DNA from 3 places in the Burkholderia sp. F1 genome. Region 1 is predicted to be linked to each of the others. Evidence: predicted binding sites of a transcription regulator. Region 1 holds the regulator's gene; each other region holds the start of a gene.
What was found. Region 1 encodes LexA, which represses DNA repair genes until DNA is damaged. Its sites were predicted from a motif close to ACTGTATNNNNATACAGT; they were not measured.
Positions count from the first base shown of each region.

Region 2: the regulator LexA is predicted to act here: its motif matches at 2,668-2,685, upstream of ACFIMZ_RS05745 (PA0069 family radical SAM protein).
Region 3: the regulator LexA is predicted to act here: its motif matches at 2,614-2,631, upstream of imuA (translesion DNA synthesis-associated protein ImuA).

Region 1 covers NZ_CP172421.1:1,780,407-1,785,580, reverse strand. Annotated here, with positions in the region: gene cysT (sulfate ABC transporter permease subunit CysT) at 1-635, opposite strand, end outside; gene ACFIMZ_RS08615 (sulfate ABC transporter substrate-binding protein) at 725-1,762, opposite strand; gene lexA (transcriptional repressor LexA) at 2,040-2,687, shown strand; gene ACFIMZ_RS08605 (hypothetical protein) at 2,714-3,049, shown strand; gene ACFIMZ_RS08600 (DUF2939 domain-containing protein) at 3,079-3,753, shown strand; gene ACFIMZ_RS08595 (universal stress protein) at 3,844-4,341, opposite strand; gene ACFIMZ_RS08590 (hypothetical protein) at 4,380-4,691, opposite strand; gene nodI (nodulation factor ABC transporter ATP-binding protein NodI) at 4,697-5,174, shown strand, end outside.
Region 2 covers NZ_CP172421.1:1,176,268-1,181,441, reverse strand. Annotated here, with positions in the region: gene ACFIMZ_RS05755 (PQQ-dependent sugar dehydrogenase) at 1-760, shown strand, start outside; gene ACFIMZ_RS05750 (NINE protein) at 886-1,356, shown strand; gene ACFIMZ_RS05745 (PA0069 family radical SAM protein) at 1,429-2,640, opposite strand; gene ACFIMZ_RS05740 (Lrp/AsnC ligand binding domain-containing protein) at 2,745-3,233, opposite strand; gene ACFIMZ_RS05735 (D-amino acid dehydrogenase) at 3,378-4,664, shown strand; gene ACFIMZ_RS05730 (acyl-CoA dehydrogenase) at 4,752-5,174, opposite strand, start outside.
Region 3 covers NZ_CP172421.1:3,645,667-3,650,840, reverse strand. Annotated here, with positions in the region: gene ACFIMZ_RS17195 (ABC transporter substrate-binding protein) at 1-582, shown strand, start outside; gene ACFIMZ_RS17190 (ABC transporter permease) at 721-1,617, shown strand; gene ACFIMZ_RS17185 (ABC transporter ATP-binding protein) at 1,619-2,413, shown strand; gene imuA (translesion DNA synthesis-associated protein ImuA) at 2,645-3,352, shown strand; gene ACFIMZ_RS17175 (Y-family DNA polymerase) at 3,285-4,763, shown strand; gene ACFIMZ_RS17170 (error-prone DNA polymerase) at 4,770-5,174, shown strand, end outside.

The DNA of each region.
Region 1 (5,174 bases):
CCGAGCGCGCGCGCGAACGCGAGCGCGAAACCGGTCAGCAGCGCCGGCAGCACGGCCGGCAGCACGACGCGGCGGAACGTCAGCCAGCGCGACGCGCCCAGGCACGCGGCGGCCTCCTCCTGCTCGCGCTCGAAATCCTCGAGCACCGGCTGCACGGTGCGCACGACGAACGGCAGCCCGATGAAGGTCAGCGCGACCAGCACGCCGAGCGGCGTGAACGCGATCTTGACGCCGAACGGCGCGAGATACTGGCCGACCCAGCCGTTGGTCGCGTAGACGGCGGCGAGCGAAATGCCGGCGACCGACGTCGGCAGCGCGAACGGCAGGTCGACGATCGCATCGACGACGCGCTTGAACGGGAACGTGTAGCGCACGAGCACCCACGCGACGAGGAAGCCGAACACCGCGTTGATCAGCGCGCCGCCCAGCGCCGCCGAGAACGTCAGCCGGTACGACGCGAGCACGCGCGGCGACGCGACGGCCGCGACGAACTGGTCCCACGAAAGCGTCGCGGTCTTCAGGAACGTGGCGGCGAGCGGAATCAGCACCACGAGGCTCAAATAGGCCACCGTGATGCCGAGCGTCACGCCGAAACCGGGCAGCGCGCTCGGCTTGCGAAAGGTGTACGTCGTCATCGGATGCTCTTGCTGGGTCGAATCACATGGGTCCGGCGCGAACGCCGGGGTGCGGCGCGCTGCTGTCGCGCGCCGCTGTCGTTATGTCGTCACTGCGGCTTGTAGATCGAATCGAACACGCCGCCGTCTGCGAAATGCGTCTTCTGCGCATTCGTCCAGCCGCCGAACGTGTCGTCGACCGTGTACAGCTTCAATTTCGGGAACTGCTTCGTCAGCGCCGCCGGCACGTCCTTCGAGCGCGGCCGGTAGTAGTTGCGCGCCGCGATCTCCTGGCCCTGCGGGCTGTACAGGTAGTTCAGGTACGCCTCGGCGAGCTTGCGCGAGCCCTTCTTGTCGACCACCTTGTCGACGATCGCGACCGGCGGCTCGGCCAGGATGCTCACCGACGGCACGACGATCTCGAACTTGTCGGTGCCGAATTCCTTGATCGACAGGAACGCCTCGTTCTCCCACGCGATCAGCACGTCGCCGATGCCGCGCTGCACGAAGCTCGTCGTCGCTCCTCGCGCGCCTGAGTCGAGCACGCCCGCGTTCTTGTAGAGCTTCGTGACGAAATCCTTCGCGGTCTGCTCGTTGCCGCCCGGCTTGTGCACCGCATACGCCCATGCGGCGAGATAGTTCCAGCGCGCGCCGCCCGAGGTCTTCGGGTTCGGCGTGACGATCGACACGCCCGGCTTCGTCAGGTCGTCCCAGTCCCTGATGCCCTTCGGATTGCCCTTGCGCACCAGGAACACGATCGTCGACGTGTACGGCGACGCGTTGTCGGGCAAGCGCTTCTGCCAGTCCTTGTTGACGAGCCCCTTGTTCGCGAGCGCGTCGATGTCGTACGCGAGCGCGAGCGTCACGACGTCCGCCTGCAGCCCGTCGAGCACCGAGCGCGCCTGCGCGCCCGAGCCGCCGTGCGACTGCTTGAAGTTGACGGTCTCGCCCGTCTTCGCCTTCCATTCCTTGCCGAACGCCTGGTTGAAGTCCTGATACAGCTCGCGCGTCGGGTCGTACGACACGTTCAGGAAAGTCGCGTCGGCGTGCGCCTGCGCGACGACGCCCAGCGCCGCGGCCGCGCCCAGCGCGAAGGTTGCGATCAAGCGGCGCGCCCCGCTCGCCAGTCCCGTATTGCGCTTCACCATCCGTGCTTCTCCCGTGTTGTCGGTCATGTTGTCGGTATTGCGAGATGCGAGCCAGTCTATCGAACGGGTTACATGATTAAAAATAATCGTTCCTTATTTTTTAATACTAAAAAGTGCTAACGCAGACGGAATCGTCGGTTGCCGCGGACGAACCGGCGTCCGGACGTCGCCGGATCACGCCGGAATCGACGCGATCGCGACGAACCTCACGTAACACTTGAAATTCCCGGAGTACTGTATAAAAATACAGCTCACTGTCTATCCATACAGTTAAGCCATGACCAAACTCACCGCCCGCCAGCAGCAAGTGTTCGACTTGATCCGCCGCGCGATCGAGCGCTCCGGCTTCCCGCCCACCCGTGCCGAGATCGCGGCCGAACTGGGCTTCAGTTCGCCGAATGCGGCCGAGGAGCACCTGCGCGCACTGGCGCGCAAAGGCGTGATCGAGCTGGCGGCCGGTGCGTCGCGCGGCATCCGCCTGCTCGGCGGCGACGACGCGCCGCACCAGTTCACGCTGCCGCACGCGGCCCTGATGCAGCTGTCGCTGCCGCTCGTCGGCCGGGTCGCGGCAGGTAGCCCGATCCTCGCGCAGGAGCACATCTCGCAGCATTTCGCGTGCGATCCCGCGCTGTTCTCCAGCAAGCCGGACTACCTGCTGAAGGTTCGCGGCCTGTCGATGCGCGACGCCGGCATCCTCGACGGCGACCTGCTCGCCGTGCAGAAGCGCACGGAAGCGAAGGACGGCCAGATCATCGTCGCGCGTCTGGGCGACGACGTCACCGTCAAGCGCCTGAAGCGCCGGCCCGGCGGCCTCGAGCTGATCGCGGAGAACCCTGATTACGAAAACATCTTCGTCAAGGCCGGCAGCGCGGAATTCGCGCTGGAAGGCATCGCCGTCGGGCTGATTCGCTCGGGCGAATTCTGACAATCCGTCTCGCTCAGGAGAACACCATGGAACGCCTTGCCCGCCTGCTGCCTTTCCGCCAATTCGGTCGCCTGCGTCACCTGCGCGGCCGCACGCCGTGCGTGCCGCTGACCGTCGCGGCGCCCACCGGTCAAGAAGAAGCAGTCGAACGGCAAGCGTCGTTGCTGCCGTCGGCGCTGCCTGCGTTCGCGCGGGTATCGCTGAACGCCGGCCTGAATCACGCGGAACCGGCGCGCCGCGCGCCGGTGCGGGTCTACCATGGTTCGTCGCGCCTGATCATGGTCGGGACGATCGAGGCGGTGTGCCGGATGATCGATCACTGCATCGCCGAGGAACGTTCGATCGCGCAAGGCAGTCTCTGATTGCGGAACATTCCCGCACCGGAGGCATCGTGAGTCATGCACCGGGCCGCCCCAGGCGGCTCAAACCCCTGTTGATCGTCGTGCTGGCCGCCGTCGTCATCGCGGCGATCGGCTATGCGTATGCGTCACCCTACGTCGCACTCGGCCGCCTGAAGTCGGCGATCGATGCGCGCGATGCGCAGGCGGTCAGCGAGTACGTGGATTTCCCGTCGCTGCGCATCAGCCTGAAGCAGCAGGTCACCGACGAGTTGATGCGCCGGATCGACGCCAAACGGCAGAACAACCCGTTCGCCGTGATCGGCGCGTTGATCGGTTCAGCATTGATCGGGCCACTGGTTGACGCCTACGCGACCCCGGAAGGCGTCGCGGCGCTGATGAGCGGATTGCCGCCACGGGGCAATCCGGGCGAGCGGCCGCCCGAGTGGCCGGCACAGCCGCCGGCCGATTCGGCTGGCAGCGCCGCATCGACGAATGGGCCGAACGCGGCCGCCGGCAGCGCGCCGGCCGCGCCGGCCGCACCGGCATCAACCACTTCGTCGCAGGCCAGCGCGCCGAGGCAGCAGCAAACGAGCGCCGGCTACCGGAGCGTCGACGAATTCGTCGTGACGTACCAGCGCAGCGCGGATGGGACGCGCTACGCGGCGATACTTCACCGCGTCGGGCTGTTTTCGTGGAAGCTGTCCGCGATCGACCTGCACGGCTGAACCGGCAGCGTACCGGCGCCGCGCGCGGCCGGCGGACGGCCGGCGCACAGCACGAGCCGGCGCCGGTCAGACGATAAAACTGTTAGGCAGTCATCTGGCGGCGGTCGCCGCCGCGTCGCGTTCTCGAGCGATTTCGGCCTTCTGCTCTTCGGCGGACGAGCACGCAACCAGGATGCTGCAGTTCACGCGATCGAGCAGTTGCGTATTGCCCGAACCCATCCACCATCTCGACAACCCGCTGCGGCAGCGGTGCCCGACCACGATCAGGTCCACCTTCAGTTCCGCGGCGAGGTTGGCGATCTCGTCGATCGGGTAGCCAAACGCGAAATGCCCTTCCGCCTGCAATCCGCGTTCGCGCAGCCAGTCCACGCCTTCCTGCAGGATTTCGCGCGCCGTTTCCTCGAAGCGGCCACACGCGACATCGGTCAACAATCCGGCGCTTTGCGCAATGCTCGAACGCATGTCGACGACGGACAGCAAGTGCGTCTCGGCCTTCAGGTCCAGCGCGAGATTGGCGCCGCAACGCAATGCCTTGCGTCCCTCGAGCGTGCCGTCATAACACAGCAAAATCTTGTTGTAGCTAGCCATGAGCCCTCCCATTCGAGACAACGAACCCTACGCATTCATCATGGTGCGCCGCAATCCGGGACGCAAGGGATGGAAAACGCTGATTCGCCCCGTGCGGCCGATACGCGATGATGCAGTGCATGATCGGCAAGCGCCGGCACCGCGTCGTGCGCGCACGCCCTGAAGACGTGCAGGCAATGCACTAGAATGGCCCGATCGGGCCGCCCGTTCGCGTCACACGCAGGCTGCGCGCCGGCATCGCGTTTTGCCGTCATGCCGGTGTGACCGTCCACCGGCGCATCGGTTCGCGCCCCGGCGTCGGCGCGCACGGTCGCCGGACGTGTCCGCCACGCTGCATCCAACGACAACATTGCCCATGTCCGTCGCACCGATCGATTTCCAGAACGTCGAAAAACGCTATGGCGGCAAGCTCGTCGTCAACGGCCTGTCCTTTCGCGTCCATGCCGGCGAATGCTACGGCCTGCTCGGGCCGAACGGCGCCGGCAAGACCACGACGCTGAAGATGCTGCTCGGCATCACGTACCCGGACGCCGGTGCGATCTCGCTATGCGGCGAACCGGTTCCGGCGCGCGCGCGCCGTGCGCGCCAGCGAGTCGGCGTCGTTCCGCAATTCGACAATCTCGACCCGGATTTCACGGTTCGCGAGAATCTGCTGGTGTTCAGCCGCTATTTCGGCGTGTCGGCGCACGACGCCCGCGCGCTCGTGCCGTCGCTGCTCGCGTTCGCGAAGCTCGAGAACAAGGCGGACGCGAAGGTCAGCGAGCTGTCGGGCGGCATGAAGCGGCGGCTGACGCTCGCGCGCGCGCTCGTCAACGACCCCGACGTGCTGGTGC
Region 2 (5,174 bases), 600 kb from region 1:
CGACCAGCTTGCCGCACCGCCGAAGCCCGTGGTCGTCACCGATGCGCTGCCGGCCGAGCACCATCACGGCTGGAAATTCATCGCGTTCGGGCCGGACGGCAGGCTGTACGTGCCGACCGGCGCACCATGCAACGTATGCCTCGCCGACCGCAACCGGTTCGCGATCATCGCGCGCATGAATCCGGACGGCAGTCACCGGGAGGTGGTCGCGCGCGGCGTGCGCAATACGGTCGGATTCGCGTGGCATCCGGACACGGGCGAGCTGTGGTTTACCGACAACGGCCGCGACTGGATGGGCGACGACGTGCCGGACGACAAGCTCAACCGCGCGCCGCACGCGGGCCTCGACTTCGGCTTCCCCTATTGCCACGGCGGCGACACGCCCGATCCCGAGTACGGCAGCCAGGACGCGTGCCGCCACTACACGGGCCCCGTGCTGAAGCTCGGCGCGCATGTCGCCTCGCTCGGCATGCGCTTCTATACCGGCTCGATGTTTCCAGCCGCGTATCGCAACAACATCTTCATCGCCGAACACGGCTCGTGGAACCGCAGCACCAAGGTCGGTTATCGCGTGATGCGCGTCGTGGCGTCCTCCGACGGCAGCCACGCGCGGCAAACGCCGTTCGTGACCGGCTGGCTGCGGCCCGACGGCACCGTGTGGGGCCGCCCGGCCGACGTGCTGGCGCTGCCCGACGGCTCGCTGCTCGTCAGCGACGACTACGCGGGCGCGATCTACCGCATCACCTATGCGGCACCTTGACGCAGAGCGGGGGTGACCGCCTCCACCACCGCATCGTAGAATGCGTGCCGGCGCCGCACGCCGGCGCCGCGTCTCCGGTGGCCCATTCCAGCGCCCCATTCCAACGACATTACGCCCGCCCATCCATGTCCAGCAGCAGCACCGCCCCGATCCGCCGCTTCCGCTCCAAGACGCTTACCGCCGCCCTCGCGTTCCTGTTCGGCTCGATCGGCGCGCATCGCTTCTATCTGTACGGCTTTCGGGACGTCTATGGCTGGGCCCATCTGCTCGCGACGATCGTCGGCATTCCCGGCTTCCTGCTGCTCGCCGCGACCCAGCGCACCGCCGGCCTCGGCTGGTGGCTGGCGCTGCCCGGCGCGATTTCGCTGCTGGCGGCCTTCCTTGCGGCCATCGTCTACGGCCTGCGTCCGGATGAAAAGTGGGACGCGCAATTCAATGCGGACACCGGCAGGCACAGCCGTTCCGGCTGGATGGTGATCTTCGTCGTGATCTTCTCGCTGCTGATCGGCGCGTTCCTGCTGATGACGGCGCTCGCCCTCTCGTTCCAGACGTATTTCGAGTCTCAGGTCGAAGCGGCCAAGCAGATCTCGCAATAAATAAACTGAAGCGACGCGCCGCACGCCTGCTTCGCTGGCGGCGTCGCCCTCCATCCGATGGCGCGCCGGAAACTAGAAAAGGCTCAACTGCGTGTCGTCGCGCGACGTCGAACCGACCGCACGCGCGTTTGATCGAGGGGTGGCCGCCCTTCCCACCTCCGGCCCGCGGGTGAGCAGCCCCGGGTGGCCGGCCCCCGGATGGCCGGCCCCTCTAAACTGCGACAGATCGAGAATGCCGTTCGCGCGCTCGTTCAGCCCCAGCCGCTTGACCGCCTGGCGAAAACGCTGCTTCAGCAGATCCGCCCAGATCCCTTCGCCCTTCATCCGCTTGCCGAAATCCGAGTCGTAGTCCTTGCCGCCGCGCATGTCGCGCACGCGGTTCATCACGCGCTCCGCACGATCCGGGAAATGTGCGGTCAGCCAGTTCCTGAACAGCGGCGCAACTTCCCAGGGCAGCCGCAGGATGATGTAGCTCGCATGCGTCGCGCCCGCTTCCGCGCACGCTTCGAGCACCCGCTCGAGGTCCGGCTCGGTGACGAACGGAATCACCGGCGCGATGCTCACGCCGACCGGCACCCCCGCGTCGCGCAGCGCGCGGATCGTGCGCAGGCGGCGGGCCGGCGTCGCCGCGCGCGGCTCGAGCGTGCGCGCAAGATCCGCGTCGAGCGTCGTGATCGTAACCGCCGCCATCGCCTGCCCGCGCGCCGCCATCGGCGCCAGCAGGTCGAGATCGCGCTCGATCAGCGACGATTTCGTGATCGCGGCGAACGGCAGCCCGTGATCGTGCATGACCTGAATCACGCTGCGCGTGATGCGCAGATCCCGCTCGACCGGCTGGTATGCATCGGTATTGACGCCGAGCGCGATTGGCTCCGGCACGTAGCGCTTTCTGGAAATCTCGCGCTCGAGCAGTTCGGCCGCGTTGACCTTCGCATAGATGCGACTCTCGAAATCGAGCCCCGGCGACAGGCCGAGATAGCTGTGCGTCGGCCGCGCGAAACAATAGATGCAGCCATGCTCGCAGCCGCGATACGGATTGAGCGACACGCTGAACGGAATGTCGGGCGACTGGTTGCGCGTGAGGATGCTGCGCGCCCGCTCCTCGAACACCTGCGTGCGCAGCGGGGCCGGCAAATCGGCGTCGTCCGCCTCGTGCGTCCAGCCGTCGTCGACCGCCTCGCGAAGCGCCGTCTCGTACCGCCCCTGCAGATTGTCGACCGCTCCGCGCCCCTTGCGAGGTGTGGGCGGCGCAACCGGAAATTCATTGTCGGATCGATCGTCCATCTCGCCACCCAGTCACCTGCACTCAATACTGTATATTTATACAGTATTGAGTGCAGCGTGCCAAGGGCGAGATAAGGGTGAAACAATGGGACGAGGCAAGGGGCCTATTCGTCGACCGAAATCGTCAGCGTCTCCTTGATTTCCTCCATCACGACATAGCTCTTCGACTGCACTGCGCCCGGCAGCTGCAGCAGGATGTCGCCCAGCAGCTTGCGGTAGTCGGCCATCTCGCCGATCCGCGCCTTGATCAGATAGTCGAAATCACCCGACACGAGATGGCACTCGAGCACCTCGTCGATCTTCATCACCTCCCGGCGGAACTGCTCGAACATGTTGCCGCCCTTGTGACCGAGCGTGATCTCGACGAACACGAGCAGCGCCGCGCCGAGCTGGGCCGGATCGACCCGCGCGTGATAGCCGGTGATCACGCCGTCGCGCTCCATGCGCCGCACGCGCTCGATGCACGGAGTGACGGTCAGTCCGACCTGCTCGGCGAGATCCTTCATCGCCATCCGGCCGTCGTTCTGGAGCAGTTTGAGGATGCGCCGGTCGAGCTTGTCGAGCGTGCGTACCGGTTGGCGTTGGGTTCTCATTTGTTTATGCTGAAAAGCCAAAAAATACGATAACAAAAACTGCACATTCGACAATACCATAGCGAAAAAAACTAGATCAGCTAGAGGTTACACGGAGCCGCGGGTGCATCCGGCCTCGATCTGGTCCTTCCATCTGGAGCAGCTATGCGAGTCGTCGTTCTGGGCAGCGGTGTAGTGGGCGTGGCAAGCGCGTATTACCTCGCGCGCGCCGGTCATGAAGTCACGGTGATCGACCGGGAGGCCGGCCCGGCGCTCGATACGAGCTTCGCGAACGCGGGCCAGATCTCGCCCGGCTACGCGGCGCCGTGGGCCGCGCCCGGCGTGCCGCTGAAGGCGGTCAAGTGGATGTTCGAGAAGCACGCGCCGCTCGCGATCCGCCTCGACGGCACCCGCTTCCAGCTGCAATGGATGTGGCAGATGCTGCGCAACTGCACGGCCGAGCGCTACGCAGTGAACAAGGGCCGCATGGTCCGTCTCGCCGAATACAGCCGCGATTGCATCCAGGCGCTGCGCGCCGACACGGGCATCGCGTACGAAGGCCGCACGGGCGGCACGCTGCAACTGTTCCGCACGCAGCAGCAGCTCGACGGCGCGGCGAAGGACATCGCGGTGCTGCAGGACGCGAACGTGCCGTTCGAACTGCTGTCGCCGGCCGAGCTGAAGAACGCCGAACCGGCGCTTGCCGCGGTGTCGCACAAGCTGACGGGCGGCCTGCGCCTGCCGGGCGACGAAACCGGCGACTGCCAGTTGTTCACGACGCGCCTCGCCGCGCTCGCCGAAGGGCTCGGCGTCAAGTTCCGCTACAACACGCCGATCGACGCGCTCGCGGTCGCCGGCGGCAAGATCGCCGGCGTGCAGTGCGGCGGCGAGATGGTGCGCGCTGACGCTTATGTCGTCGCGCTCGGCTCTTACTCGACCCGCTTCATCGCGAACCTGATGAAGATTCCGGTGTATCCGCTCAAGGGCTATTCGATCACCGCGCCGATCGTCGACGAAGCGGCCGCGCCGGTGTCGACCGTGCTCGACGAAACCTACAAGATCGCGATCACGCGTTTCGACCAGCGCATCCGCGTCGGCGGGATGGCGGAAATCGTCGGCTTCGACAAGCGCCTGCGCGACGCGCGCCGCGAAACGCTCGAGATGTGCGTGAACGACCTGTTCCCGGGCGGCGGCGATACGTCGAAGGCGACGTTCTGGACCGGCCTGCGCCCGATGACGCCGGACGGCACGCCGATCGTCGGTCGCACGCCGGTGTCGAACCTGTTCCTGAACACCGGCCACGGCACGCTCGGCTGGACGATGTCGTGCGGCTCCGGCCAACTGCTCGCCGACCTCATTTCCGGCAAGCAGCCGGCGATCCAGGCGGACGACCTGTCGGTGCACCGCTACCTGAAGGACGTGGCAGGCCAGCCGCGTCCCGCTTACGCGTAAGTCGCACCGGCCCGCTGCAGCGGGCCGGTCTGAGTCAAGCCAAAAGGCGCCCGAGGGCGCCTTTTGGCATTGCATCCCACGCCGGCGTCAGAACTGGTCTTCCGTCAACGCGAGTACACCCTCGCCGCCCTTCGCGCCGACGATCGACGCCTCGAACCCGCCCGCCTGCACGAGAATGTGTTCCGCGTAGAACTGCGCAATCGCGATCTTCGCATCGAAGAACGCCGGATCGCTCGCGCGGTTCGCATGCGCCACCACCAGCGCGCGCGCCATCTGCCACCCGCACAGCACCACGCCCGCCAGCTTCAGGTACGGCACGCTGCCCGCGAACACCGCGTTCGGGTCCTGCTTCGTGTTCGCCACCACATAATCGACCACCGCCGACAGCGCCCGCGCGCCCTTCTCCAGCTGCGCCTTCATCGACGCCGCCGCCGCGCCGTCGAGCTTGCCCAGCGCGTCGACCGTCCGACCGATCTCGCCGAGCAGCGCCTTCGCCACCGCGCCGCCGTC
Region 3 (5,174 bases), 1.9 Mb from region 1:
GGCCCGGCGGGCGCCAACGTGACGGGCGTGTCCGACAAGCTGCCGCTCGACCGCCAGGTCGCGCTGATCAAGCGCGTGGTGCCGAAGGCGAAGACGGTCGGCATGGTCTACAACCCGGGCGAAGCGAATTCGGTCGTCGTCGTGAAGGAGCTCAAGGAGATCCTCGCGAAGCAGGGGATGACGCTCAAGGAAGCGGCCGCGCCGCGCACCGTCGACATCGGCCCGGCCGCGAAGAGCCTGATCGGCAAGGTCGACGTGATCTACACGAACACCGACAACAACGTCGTGTCCGCGTACGAAGCGCTCGTGAAGGTCGCGAACGAAGCGAAGATCCCGCTCGTCGCGGGCGACACCGACAGCGTGAAGCGCGGCGGCATCGCGGCGCTCGGCATCAACTACGGCGATCTCGGCCGGCAGACCGGCAAGGTCGTCGCGCGCATCCTGAAGGGCGAGAAGCCGGGCGCGATCGCGTCGGAGACGAGCAGCAACCTCGAGCTGTTCGTGAACACGGGCGCGGCCGCGAAGCAGGGCGTGACGCTGTCGCAGGATCTCGTCAAGGACGCGAAGACGGTCATCAAGTAAGCCGCTGCCGGCCGCCGCGCTTGAAGGCCCCGATCCGGGCCTGAACGAAACCGCCGGACGCTCGGCCCTTACCGGGGCCGCTCGTTCGCTTCGCCCGGCCGCACCCGTCCGGCCGGGAAGCAACAGGATTTCCCCACCATGTCTCTGTTCTCGTTTCTGGGCGCACTGGAGATCGGCCTGATCTTCAGCCTCGTCGCGCTCGGGGTGCTGATCTCGTTCCGCATCCTCAACTTTCCCGACCTGACCGTCGACGGCAGCTTCCCGCTCGGCGGTGCCGTGGCCGCGACGCTGATCTCGGCCGGCTTCGACCCGTTCGCGGCGACCGGCTTCGCGATCGTCGCGGGCGCCGTGGCCGGCTTCGTCACCGGCTGGCTCAACGTGCGCCTGAAGATCATGGATCTGCTCGCCAGCATCCTGATGATGATCGCGCTCTATTCGGTGAACCTGCGGATCATGGGCCGGCCGAACGTGCCGCTCATCACCGAGCCGACGCTCTTCACCGTGCTGCAGCCGGACTGGCTGCCCGACTACGTGCTGCGCCCGGCGCTGCTCGCCGTCGTCGTCGTGGTCGCGAAGCTCGGCCTCGACTGGTTCTTCTCGTCGCAGCTCGGCCTCGCGATGCGCGCGACCGGCGCGAACCCGCGGATGGCGCGCGCGCAGGGCATCGCCACCGGCCGCGCGACGCTCGCCGGGATGGCGCTGTCGAACGCGCTCGTCGCGCTCGCGGGGGCCCTCTTCGCGCAGACGCAGGGCGGCGCGGACATCTCGATGGGGATCGGCACGATCGTGATCGGGCTGGCCGCGGTGATCATCGGCGAGACGCTGCTGCCCGCGCGCCGGCTGGTGCTGACGACGCTCGCGGTCGTGCTCGGCGCGATCGTCTACCGCTTCTTCATCGCGCTCGCGCTGAACAGCGAATTCATCGGCCTGAAGGCGCAGGACCTGAACCTGGTGACCGCCGCGCTCGTCACGATCGCGCTGGTGCTGCCGGCGACGCGCAAGAAGCTGTTCGCGCGCAAGAACGGAGGGGCATGACATGCTGTCCGCACAAGACCTGAAACTCACGTTCAATCCCGGCACGCCGATCGAGACGCGTGCGCTGCGCGGGCTGTCGCTCGATATTCCGGACGGCCAGTTCGTCGCGGTGATCGGCTCGAACGGCGCGGGCAAGTCGACCTTCCTCAACGCGATCAGCGGCGACCAGGCGGTCGATGCGGGCCGCATCGCGATCGACGGCGCGGACGTCACGCGCCAGCCCGCGTGGGACCGCGCGCACCTCGTCGCGCGCGTGTTCCAGGACCCGATGGCCGGCACCTGCGAGGCGCTGACGATCGAGGAGAACATGGCGCTCGCGATGGCGCGGGGCGGGCGGCGCGGCTTCAAGGCCGCGCTCGATCGGCCGTCGCGCGAGCTGTTTCGCGACAAGCTGCGGCTGCTCAATCTCGGCCTCGAGAACCGGCTGACCGACCGGATCGGGCTGCTGTCGGGCGGCCAGCGGCAGGCCGTGAGCCTGCTGATGGCGTCGCTGCGGCCGTCGCGGATCCTGCTGCTCGACGAGCATACGGCCGCGCTCGACCCGAAGACGGCCGCGTTCGTGCTGGAGCTGACCGCGCGCATCGTCGCCGAGAGCCGGCTGACGACGATGATGGTCACGCACAGCATGCGGCAGGCGCTCGACTACGGCGACCGCACGGTGATGCTGCACCAGGGGCAGGTCGTGCTCGACGTGTCGGGCGACGCGCGCAAGGGGCTCGACGTGCCGGACCTGCTGCAGATGTTCGAGAGGGTGCGGCACGAGCAGCTCGACGACGATGCGCTGCTGCTTGGCTGATGCGCGGCGCGTGGGCCGGCCGGCACAGCCGCGCCGGCCGGTCGCTCCGAGTCGGTTGATCAAGCCGGGCCGAACCTGGCCGGGCCGAACCTGACCGGGCGCGTCGCCTCGTGACGCCCGGCCCGGCTTGCTCCCCGTCCTTCGTCTGATGAAAAGCCGGTTTCGCACCGGCGCTGTGCGACGCGAGCGCATTGCCATATACTGTATATCCATACAGTTGTGGGTGGCGTCATGCTCGCATCCTCCATTTCTCCTGAATCCCTTCATCCGTCGCTATGGCGCGGCTCGCAGCTCGCGCGCGGCGGTCCGCGCACGATCGACACGGGTTTCGCGTCGCTGTCCGCCGAGTTGCCGGGCGGCGGCTGGCCGGTCGGCGGGCTCGTCGAACTGCTGGCCGCGCAGCCGGGCTGCGGCGAGATGCGGCTGCTCGCGCCCGCGCTCGCGCACACCGTCAGCGCCCGGCGGCCGCTCGCGCTCGTCGCGCCGCCGCAGTCGCCGCATGCGACCGCGCTCGCCGGTCTCGGCGTGCCGGCCGACGCGCTGCTGTGGCTGCGCGCCGGCAGCCGCACGGACGCGCTGTGGGCCGCCGAGCAGGCGCTCAAGACAGGCTGCTGCGGTGCGCTGCTGCTCTGGCAGGACGCGCGGCCCGATGCGCTGCGGCGCCTGCATCTCGCGGCCGCGCGCACGGGCGACACGCTGTTCGTGATGCTGCGCCCGCTGCCGGCCGCGCGGCAGCCGTCGCCGGCCGTGCTGCGCGTCGCGCTGCATCCGGTGCCGGGCGGCGTGTCGATCGACATCGTCAAGCGTCGCGGCCCCGCACGCAGCGAGCCGCTCGTGCTCGACCTGCCGTCGCCCATCGTGGAGAGCCGCTATGCGCGTCTTGCTCGGCATCCATCTGCCGCGCCTGCCGCTCGACGTGCGCGCCCCGCCGCCGTCTGACGGCGAGGCCGGCTGTGCGGTGCTCGAGCAGGGCGTCGTGCTGATCGCCGACGCGGCCGCGCACCGGCAGGGCGTGCGCGCGGGCATGAAGCGCGGCGGCGTGCTGACGCTCGCGCCGCACACGCAGCTCGTCGAGCGCGACCCGGCGCGCGAGGCCGATGCGCTGCGCGCGGTCGCGCTCGCGCTGCTGCGCTTCTCGCCGTGCGTCGCGCTCGACGACGAAGCGACGCTCGTCGTCGATGTCGGCCCGAGCCTGCGCCTGTTCGGCGGCCTGCCGTCGCTGTGCCGCCAGGTGCGCGCGACGCTCGCGGCGCTCGGCTATGCAGCGTGCCTGTCCGCCGCGCCGACCGGGCGCGGCGCGTGGCTGCTCGCGCGCGCGTCGGCCCGCTCGCGCAGCCGGCGCCGGGTGGCCGGCCATGCGTCGCTCGTCCGCGCGCTCGACGCTCTGCCGTGCGTGCTGCTGCCCGACGCGCGTCCGTATGCGGACTGGTTCGACGGCCTCGGCTGCCGCACGCTGGCCGACCTGCGCGGCCTGCCGCGCGCGGGGCTGCAGCGCCGCTGCGGTCCCGCGCTGCTGGCCGCGCTCGACCGCGCATACGGCGATGCGGTCGAGCCGCTGGCGTGGATGCCGGTGCCGCCCGTGTTCGACGTGCGGCTCGAATTGCCGGAGCGCGTCGAATACGCGGAGGCCGTGCTGTTCGCCGCGCGGCGACTCGTCGTGCAGCTGTGCGGCTGGCTGTCCGCGCGGCAGCTGTCGCTGGCCGCGATGACGTTCGGTCTCGAGCACGAGCGCGGCCGCCAGGCCGTGCCGCCGACCCCGCTCGAACTCGCGTTCGCGTCGCCCGTGCGCGACGAGGCGCACTTCATGCGGCTGCTCGGCGAGCGGCTTGCCCGCGTCGAGCTGCCCGCCGCGGTGATCGCGGTGCGCCTGACGGCCACGCGTGTCGAGTCAGTCGCGCCGCCGGCCGATGACCTGTTTCCCGAGCCGGGCGGCACGCGCGAGACGCGTGCGCGGCTCATCGAGCTGCTGGTCGCGCGGCTTGGCGCGGAGAACGTATTGCGCGCGGCGCCCGTCGCCGATCACCGGCCCGAGGCCGCGAACCGCTGGCTGCCGCTCGACGCGCAGGCCGGCAAGCCGGCTGCCGGGCCGCCGGCCGCGCCGCCGCGTCCCGTGTGGCTGCTGGCCGAGCCGCAGCCGCTGCTGATGCGCGAGAACCGGCCGGTGTTCCATACGCCGCTCAGGATGATGTCGTCGCCCGAGCGGATCGAGGCGGGGTGGTTCGACGGTCAGCTGGCTGCACGCGATTACTGCGTTGCGCAGGACGAGGCCGGCGCGTGTTACTGGGTATTCAAGGAGCGGTCGGGGAGCGAGTCCGAACCGCGCTGGTTCCTGCACGGCCTGTTCGGGTGAGTGGTGATGGTTGCGGAATTCAAGTTGCTGCCCGATTACGCGGAGCTGTTCTGCCGTTCGAACTTTTCGTTCCTGCATGGCGCGTCGCATGCGGAGGAGCTGGTCGAGCGCGCGGTCGAGCTCGGCTATCGCGGGATCGCGATCACCGACGAATGCTCGCTCGCGGGCGCGCCGCGGATGCATGTCGCGGCGCAGGCGAAAGGGCTGCCGCTGATCGTCGGCGCGTACTTCGAGGTGACGCCGGATGATGTTCCACCCGGCCACGATCCGGGCCCCGGCGCGTTCGGGCTCGTGCTGCTAGCGCAGAACCGCGAAGGCTACGGCAACCTGTCCGAACTGATTTCGTGGCGGCGGATGGAAGCGCCGAAGGGTACGTATCGACTGACGCCGCGGATGTTGTCGGCGCCTCCC